One region of the Cedecea davisae genome, then DNA from elsewhere that is predicted to be linked to it. Evidence: predicted binding sites of a transcription regulator. Region 1 holds the regulator's gene; the other holds the start of a gene.

The links. The regulator PurR, encoded in region 1, represses purine synthesis genes. The targets are predictions, from matches to a motif close to CANGCAAACGTTTGCNTG.
Region 2: a site for PurR is predicted at 2,177-2,194, ahead of purM (phosphoribosylformylglycinamidine cyclo-ligase). Genes of this name have one in related genera too.

What each region holds. Positions count from the first base shown of each region.
Region 1 is NZ_CP172054.1:2,811,526-2,815,806, forward strand. It holds gene ACG1VR_RS13425 (NlpC/P60 family protein) at 1-86, shown strand, start outside; gene sodB (superoxide dismutase [Fe]) at 209-790, shown strand; gene ACG1VR_RS13435 (YnhF family membrane protein) at 861-950, opposite strand; gene purR (HTH-type transcriptional repressor PurR) at 1,242-2,267, shown strand; gene punR (DNA-binding transcriptional activator PunR) at 2,264-3,202, opposite strand; gene punC (purine nucleoside transporter PunC) at 3,318-4,281, shown strand, end outside.
Region 2 is NZ_CP172054.1:1,053,613-1,057,893, reverse strand. It holds gene uraA (uracil permease) at 25-1,311, opposite strand; gene upp (uracil phosphoribosyltransferase) at 1,397-2,023, opposite strand; gene purM (phosphoribosylformylglycinamidine cyclo-ligase) at 2,248-3,285, shown strand; gene purN (phosphoribosylglycinamide formyltransferase) at 3,285-3,923, shown strand; gene ppk1 (polyphosphate kinase 1) at 4,097-4,281, shown strand, end outside.

The sequences.
Region 1 (4,281 bases):
TCCAGATTACCTCCCTGAGCGAAGATTACTGGCAGCGTCACTACGTCGGCGCCCGCCGCGTGATGACTCCGAAAACCATCCGCTAAATACTGAACTGCCCGGCAACGGGCAGTGCCTTTCTGCTTTTGCACACTCTTTCAATTTGTTACCCTAATAACCACAATAAAAGTAGTTATTTGGTGTACTCAAAATAACAAGGAGTGAAGCAATGTCGTTCGAACTACCCGCCCTGCCCTATGGCAAAGACGCTCTCGCGCCCCACATCTCGGCCGAAACCCTGGAATACCACTACGGTAAGCATCACCAGACCTACGTCACTAACCTGAACAACCTGGTAAAAGGCAGCCCGTTTGAAGGGAAAACGTTAGAACAGATAGTGAAAAGTTCAGAAGGTGGAATTTTCAATAACGCGGCTCAGGTCTGGAACCATACCTTCTACTGGCACTGCCTGGCACCGAACGCTGGCGGAGAGCCAACGGGTGAGCTTCTGGCTAAAATTAACCAGGCGTTTGGCAGCTTTGAGGCGTTTAAAAAGCAGTTTAGTGAAGCGGCAATTAAAAACTTTGGTTCGGGCTGGACCTGGCTTGTGAAAAATAGCGATGGCGGCCTGGCTATTGTTTCTACCGCGAATGCCGGAACGCCGCTGACGACCGACGCCACGCCGCTGCTGACCGTGGATGTCTGGGAACACGCCTACTATATCGATTACCGTAACGCTCGCCCGGTGTACCTTGAGCATTTCTGGGCGCTGGTAAACTGGAGCTTCGTGGCGAAAAACCTCGCCGCCTGATAACCAGAGAGCAAGACGTTTCTCTGTTTGCCAGAAATGTTAAGGGCCGCATTGAGCGGCCCTTATTAAATCAGTGCAGTACGGCGGTTAGCGCACCGGCAACAATCAAGCTCAGTACGACAACCGTGGTCACCACGGAAAACTTCAGATCGGTACTCATCGTAAGCTCCTTTATTTCCCTACAAAGTGTAAGTGGGGTGATTTTCCCACAATTGGCGATAAAAATCCTGCTGGATTTGCACAGATCTCGGTTTTCCCTCTTCCACTTTGCTCCGGGATAAGCCAAAATCCTTCGCTAATTTACCGCGTATCGCCCGGCAACGCCCTCCTCCCGCTGTATGTCGCATTCCCGACAGGCCTGCAACCAACGTGTTGCCCCAGGAGTTAGCGAAGGCAAACGTTTAACACATGAGTTATCAGGAGTTTACGATATGGTCTGGAGTGACATCTAATGGCAACGATTAAGGACGTAGCGAAACGCGCAAACGTTTCCACTACAACTGTGTCACATGTCATCAACAAGACCCGTTTTGTTGCGGAAGAGACGCGCAACGCCGTTTGGGCGGCCATCAAAGAGCTGCATTATTCTCCGAGCGCCGTAGCCCGCAGCCTGAAGGTCAACCACACCAAATCTATTGGCCTGCTGGCAACCTCCAGCGAAGCGCCCTATTTTGCCGAAATTATTGAGTCGGTTGAAAATAGCTGCTTCGCCAAAGGCTATACCCTGATCCTCGGTAATGCGCACAACAACTTTGATAAGCAGCGCGCCTACCTGTCGATGATGGCGCAAAAACGCGTTGATGGGCTGCTGGTGATGTGCTCCGAGTACCCGGAAACGCTGCTCTCCACTTTGGAAGAGTACCGCCATATTCCGATGGTGGTCATGGACTGGGGCGAAGCCCGCGCCGACTTTACCGACTCGGTCATCGATAACGCCTTCCACGGCGGCTATCTCGCTGGCCGCTATCTGATTGAGCGCGGCCATCGCGACATCGGCGCTATTCCCGGCCAGCTGGAACGCAACACCGGCGGCGGTCGCCATGCCGGGTTCCTCAAGGCGCTTGAAGAGGCCAATATCAAGGTGCCGGAGAACTGGGTGGTTCAGGGCGACTTTGAGCCGGAGTCCGGCTACCGCGCCATGCAGCAGTTGCTTAACCAGCCTCATCGCCCTACCGCGGTATTCTGCGGTGGCGATATTATGGCAATGGGCGCCATTTGCGCAGCGGATGAGATGGGACTGCGCGTGCCGCAGGATATCTCCATCATCGGCTACGATAACGTGCGCAACGCCCGCTACTTCTCTCCGGCGTTAACCACTATTCACCAGCCGAAAGAGCGCCTGGGTGAAACCGCCTTTAATATGCTGCTCGACCGTATTGTTAACAAACGCGAAGAGTCGCAGACTATTGAGGTGCATCCGCGCCTGATCGAGCGCCGCTCGGTTGCCGACGGTCCGTTCCGCGACTACCGCCGCTAAACGCTCAGCGGAGCCGGGTTTTGCCGCCCCGGCTCCTGCAGCCATTCCTGATTCATCGTCTCGCTGTCCCCGAGGTAGTCCAGCAGCCAGCTTAAAGCCGGCGAGGCATCGTCCTGCCGCCAGGTCAGGCAACAGGCCGCATCCGGGAACGGATTTTCCAGCGTCAGCTCCCGCCACTCGCCGCCGTCCAGCCATGGCTTAGCAATGTGGGCGGGCACCATGCCAATGCACAGGCCCGCACTCAGGCAGTCCGCCCCCGAAGCCCAGTCCGGCACCACGACTCTGCGCTGGTTATCCAGCAACCAGGTAATGCGCTTGGGCAGAGAACGTGAAGTATCTTCCAGCACCAGCGACGGCCATGCCCTTAGCTCATCATCAGGAATAACACCTTCGTGTTGCGCAAGCGGATGCCCGGAGGAAACCACGCAACGCCAGCTTAACGCCCCCATATCCCGGAACGCATAGCGCCCCCCTACAGGAATGGCCTGAGTTGCGCCTATAGCCGCCTCAACCCGCTCGTCCGCCAGCGCGTCCCACACGCCGTTGAACACTTCCTGAAACACCCGCAGTTCGATATCCGGGAAGTGACGATAAAAATCCAGCACCAGCTGGCGGGTCCGCTCCGGCTTCACGATATTGTCCACCGCGATGGAGAGATGCCCGCGCCAGCCGTTGGCTATCTGCTGGCACTGCTGGCGGGTTGCCATCATTTTTTTGATAACAGAACGCCCTTCTTTAAGAAAAAAGGCTCCGGCGGCGGTTAACTCAACATCGCGATGGCGACGTTCAAACAGCGGCACGGCCAGCCATTCTTCGAGCTGACGTACCGTATAGCTTATGGCAGAAGGCACGCGATGCAGCTCCTGGGCCGCCCCGCTAAAACTGCCGTTGCGCGCCACCGCGTCAACGACCTCCAGAGAATATTCAGACCACATGTTTTTTGCCTGCAAAAATTTTGAATGCAACTCGCAAATATTAGCGTTTCACAAGCGCTTTTGCACTCCGTAGACTCCTGCCCCGTTAACCTGCTATCAAAATCAAGAGAAAACTATGCAACCATCAAAGGGATTTCTTATCTGGCTTGCCGGGCTGAGTGTGCTTGGCTTCCTCGCCACCGACATGTATCTGCCCGCCTTCGCCGCCATTCAGCAAGATCTGGGGACTAACGCCTCGGCGGTCAGCGCCAGCCTGAGCCTGTTCCTCGCCGGGTTTGCCTTCGCGCAGTTAATGTGGGGCCCGCTGTCAGACCGCTTCGGGCGTAAACCTATTCTGCTGATTGGCCTGGGGCTGTTTGCCGTCGGCTGTATCGGCATGCTGTGGGTCGAAGACGCCGCCACGCTGCTGGTCCTGCGTTTTATTCAGGCCGTTGGCGTCTGCTCCGCCGCCGTGAGCTGGCAGGCGCTGGTCACGGATTATTATCCTGCCAACCGCGCGGGCCGCATCTTTGCCACCATTATGCCGCTGGTAGGGCTTTCACCCGCGCTTGCGCCGCTGCTCGGCAGCTGGCTGCTTAACCATTTTGAATGGCAGGCTATTTTTGCCGTGCTGTTCGCCATCGCCCTGCTGCTGATGATCCCCACCCTGCGCCTCAAGCCGCGCACCCAGCATCACCCGCAAACTGAAGACAATAAAGTCAGCTTCTTCTCTTTATTACGCTCGCGCACCTATAGCAGCAATGTGCTGATTTATGCTGCCTGCTCAGCCAGCTTCTTCGCCTGGTTAACCGGTTCGCCGTTTATCCTTAATGAGATGGGCTACAGCCCGTCTGTTATTGGCCTGAGCTATATGCCGCAGACCGTCGCCTTCCTGATTGGCGGCTATGGCTGCCGCAGCGCGCTGCAAAAATGGCAGGGGAAACAGCTGCTGCCTTGGCTGCTGGCGCTGTATGCGTTGAGCATTGTTGCCACCTGGGCCGTAGCGGTGAGCGGCTATGCCAACCTGACGCTGCTGCTGATCCCATTCTGCGTGATGGCGATTGCCAACGGGGCAATTTACCCTATCGTTGTGGCCTCCG
Region 2 (4,281 bases), 1.8 Mb from region 1:
AGGATCCGCCCGGTTTTAAGAGGATTACGACTGGGCGTCGTTCTCTTTGGCGTCCAGAACAACTTCTTCCGGGCGCAGGATGCTAATCAGCTTGAAAATCAGGCTCAGGCCCACGCCAACGATGGTCGCCAGCGCCATGCCCTTCAGTTCGGCCGCGCCGATGTGAACTTTCGCGCCGCTCACGCCGATAATCAGGATAACTGAAGTCAGGATCAGGTTTTGCGCTTTGCTGTAATCCACTTTGGACTCGATCAGCACACGAATACCGGACGCGCCGATCACTCCGTAAAGCAGCAGGGAAACGCCGCCCATAACCGGCACCGGGATAATTTGGATAGCCGCCGCCAGCTTGCCCACGCAGGAAAGCAGAATCGCGATGATCGCCGCGCCGCCGATAACCCAGGTGGAGTAAACGCGGGTGATGGCCATTACGCCGATGTTCTCGCCGTAGGTAGTGTTTGGCGTGGAGCCGAAGAAGCCGGAGAAAATGGTCGAGATGCCGTTAGCAAACATCGAGCGGTGCAGGCCCGGGTCGCGAATCAGGTCTTTTTTAACGATGTTGGCGGTCACCACCAGGTGGCCAACGTGCTCGGCAATCACCACCAGCGCGGCAGGCAGGATGGTGAAGATAGCGAACCATTCAAAACGCGGCGTGTAGAAGGTTGGCAGCGCGAACCAGTGCGCTTCGCGAATTGGCGTAACATCAACCACGCCCATCGCGAAGGAGAGCGCGTAGCCCGCCAGTACGCCGATAAGGATCGGGATAATCGCCATAAAGCCGCGGAACAGCACCGAGCCGAATACCGTTACCGCCAGCGTCACCAGAGAAATGATAATGGTGGTGGAATCAGGCGAACTGCCTTCGGCCGGTAACAGGCCAGCCATGTTGGCTGCTACGCCAGCCAGCTCCAGACCGATGACGGCAACAATCGCGCCCATTGCCGCAGGCGGGAACATCACGTCCAGCCATCCGGTGCCGGCTTTTTTCACAATCAGCGCCACGATGCAGAACAGCACGCCGCACATAATAAAGCCGCCCAGCGCCACTTCATAACCCAGCGGCAACAGCAGCAGCACGGGAGAGATAAACGCGAAGCTTGAGCCCAGGTAAGCCGGGATTTTACCTTTACAGATAAACAGATACAGCAGCGTGCCGATACCGTTAAACAGCAGCACCGTGGCCGGGTTAATGTGGAACAGAATCGGCACCAGGACCGTTGCGCCGAACATGGCAAACAGATGCTGAAGACTTAACGGAATCGTTTGCAATAAAGGTGGTCTTTCACTGACCCCGATAGCACGGCGTGTCATGTTGGTTTTCCTCTGAGTATGATTTTAGACGTACGGTGTTTGCTGAAATCAAAAAAAAGCCGACTTTCGAAGTCGGCTGCTTTTATTATTTAGTACCAAATATCTTGTCGCCCGCGTCACCGAGGCCGGGAATGATGTATCCGTGCTCGTTCAGCCCCTGGTCGATAGAAGCGGTGAACAGCTCCACATCCGGGTGGGCTTTTTCCAGCGCCGCGATGCCTTCCGGCGCGGCAACCAGAACCAGCACTTTAATGCTGGTGCAGCCCGCTTTTTTCAGCAGGTCGATAGTGGCAATCATGGAACCGCCGGTCGCCAGCATCGGGTCAACCACCAGCGCCATGCGCTCTTCTATATTAGAAACCAGCTTCTGGAAGTAAGGAACCGGCTGCAGGGTCTCTTCGTCACGGTAAACGCCCACCACGCTGATACGCGCGCTTGGTACGTTTTCCAGCACCCCTTCCATCATGCCAAGACCGGCACGCAGAATTGGCACAACGGTAATTTTCTTACCTTTGATCTGGTCAACTTCCACCGGGCCGTTCCAGCCTTCGATGGTGACCTTCTCGGTTTCCAGATCCGCGGTGGCTTCGTAAGTCAGCAGGCTGCCAACTTCTGAGGCGAGTTCACGAAAGCGCTTGGTGCTGATGTCTTGCTCACGCATCAGGCCCAGCTTGTGTTTGACGAGTGGGTGTTTCACTTCCACGATCTTCATACTCTTTCTCCCCCGAGATAGTTGGCTACCACAAAAAAAATCGCCGGATTATACCGCTTTTTTGCCGCTGCGCTACAGCTAATGGGATGATCGAGATCAACCGGACTGGAATGAGTCTATCTCAGGAATTCTTTTCTTGCCGATGATAAGAGGCTCGCAAACGTTTGCCTGCACTGTTAGAATTGCCGCGTTTTTTATTTCATGCCATCCGTGGGGAACCCGCAGTGACCGATAAAACCTCTCTCAGCTATAAAGATGCCGGTGTAGATATTGATGCTGGTAACGCTCTGGTCGACAGAATTAAAGGCGTAGTGAAAAAGACCCGCCGCCCGGAAGTGATGGGTGGACTGGGCGGTTTCGGTGCGCTGTGCGCGTTGCCTCAAAAATATCGCGAACCGGTTCTGGTTTCCGGCACCGACGGTGTGGGCACCAAGCTGCGTCTGGCAATGGATTTAAAGCGTCACGACGCTATCGGCATCGATCTTGTGGCGATGTGTGTTAACGACCTGGTGGTTCAGGGCGCCGAGCCGCTGTTCTTCCTCGACTACTACGCTACCGGCAAGCTGGACGTGGATACCGCCGCCAGCGTTATCACCGGCATCGCCGAGGGCTGCTTACAGTCTGGCTGCTCGCTGGTAGGCGGCGAAACTGCCGAAATGCCAGGCATGTACCACGGTGAAGATTACGACGTCGCAGGGTTCTGCGTAGGCGTGGTTGAGAAGTCTGAAATCATCGACGGCTCCAAAGTGGCCGACGGCGACGTGCTGATTGCTCTGGGTTCAAGCGGCCCGCACTCTAACGGCTACTCTCTGGTGCGCAAAGTGCTGGAAGTCAGCGGTACCGATCCTCTGGCGACAGAGCTGGAAGGTAAACCGCTGGCGGACCACCTGCTGGAGCCTACCCGTATTTACGTGAAAAACATTCTTGAGCTGATTGAGCAGGTAGACGTGCACGCCATCGCCCACCTCACCGGCGGCGGTTTCTGGGAAAACATTCCGCGCGTGCTGCCGGACAATACTCAGGCCGTTATCACCGAATCCTCCTGGCAGTGGCCGGCGGTATTCAGCTGGTTACAGCAGGCCGGAAACATCAGCCGTCACGAGATGTACCGCACCTTTAACTGCGGCGTGGGCATGCTTATTGCGCTGCCTGCCGCCGAAGCGGATAAAGCGGTTGAGTTGATGCAGGCCAAAGGTGAAAAGGCGTGGAAAATCGGTATTATCAAAGCATCTGATTCCGAAGAGCGCGTGGTCATCGAGTAATGAAACACATCGTGGTGCTGATTTCCGGCAACGGAAGTAACCTGCAGGCCATTATTGACGCCTGCAAGCAGAAGAAGATAAACGGCACCATCAGCGCGGTGTTCAGTAACAAGGCCGAAGCCTTCGGCCTTGAACGCGCCCGCGAAGCCGGCATTGCTGCCCATGCTCTGGCGGCCAGCGAGTTCGCCAGTCGCGAAGCGTTCGACCGCCAGTTGATGCAGGAAATAGACGCTTACGCACCGGACGTTGTGGTGCTGGCGGGCTATATGCGCATTCTTAGCCCGGCTTTTGTGGCTCGCTACAGCGGCCGCCTGCTCAACATCCACCCTTCACTGCTGCCGAAATACCCCGGCCTGCATACGCACCGCCAGGTGCTGGAAAACGGCGATGAAGAACACGGCACGTCGGTGCACTTTGTTACCGATGAGCTTGACGGCGGGCCGGTTATTTTGCAGGCCAAGGTGCCGGTGTTTGAGGGCGATGACGAAGATGATGTTACCGCCCGCGTTCAGCACCAGGAGCACGCTATCTACCCTCTGGTCGTCAGTTGGTTCCTTGAAGACCGCCTGAAAATGCGCCACAACGCTGCCTGGCTGGACGGCGTACAGCTGCCCCCGCAGGGATACGCAGCAGAATAATGACGGTAAAAAGGGCTTCGGCCCTTTTTTTGTATTTATCTCTCATAAAGTTGTCATGGTCAGATGAGAGACTTTCATCTGCATAGTTGGACATTCTCCGCTAAAGCTCGCCATAATAACTGACGTGACGGTGACGGCATTGCCACGTCCACGAAAACGGAGTGTGAGGACTAATGGGTCAGGATAAGCTGTATATCGAAAAAGAACTGAGCTGGTTGTCTTTTAACGAACGCGTTCTGCAGGAAGCGGCGGACAAGCTCAACCCGTTGATTGAAAGGATGCGTTTTCTCGGCATCTATTCCAATAACCTCGATGAATTCTATAAAGTCCGCTTCGCCGAACTGAAACGGCGTATTTT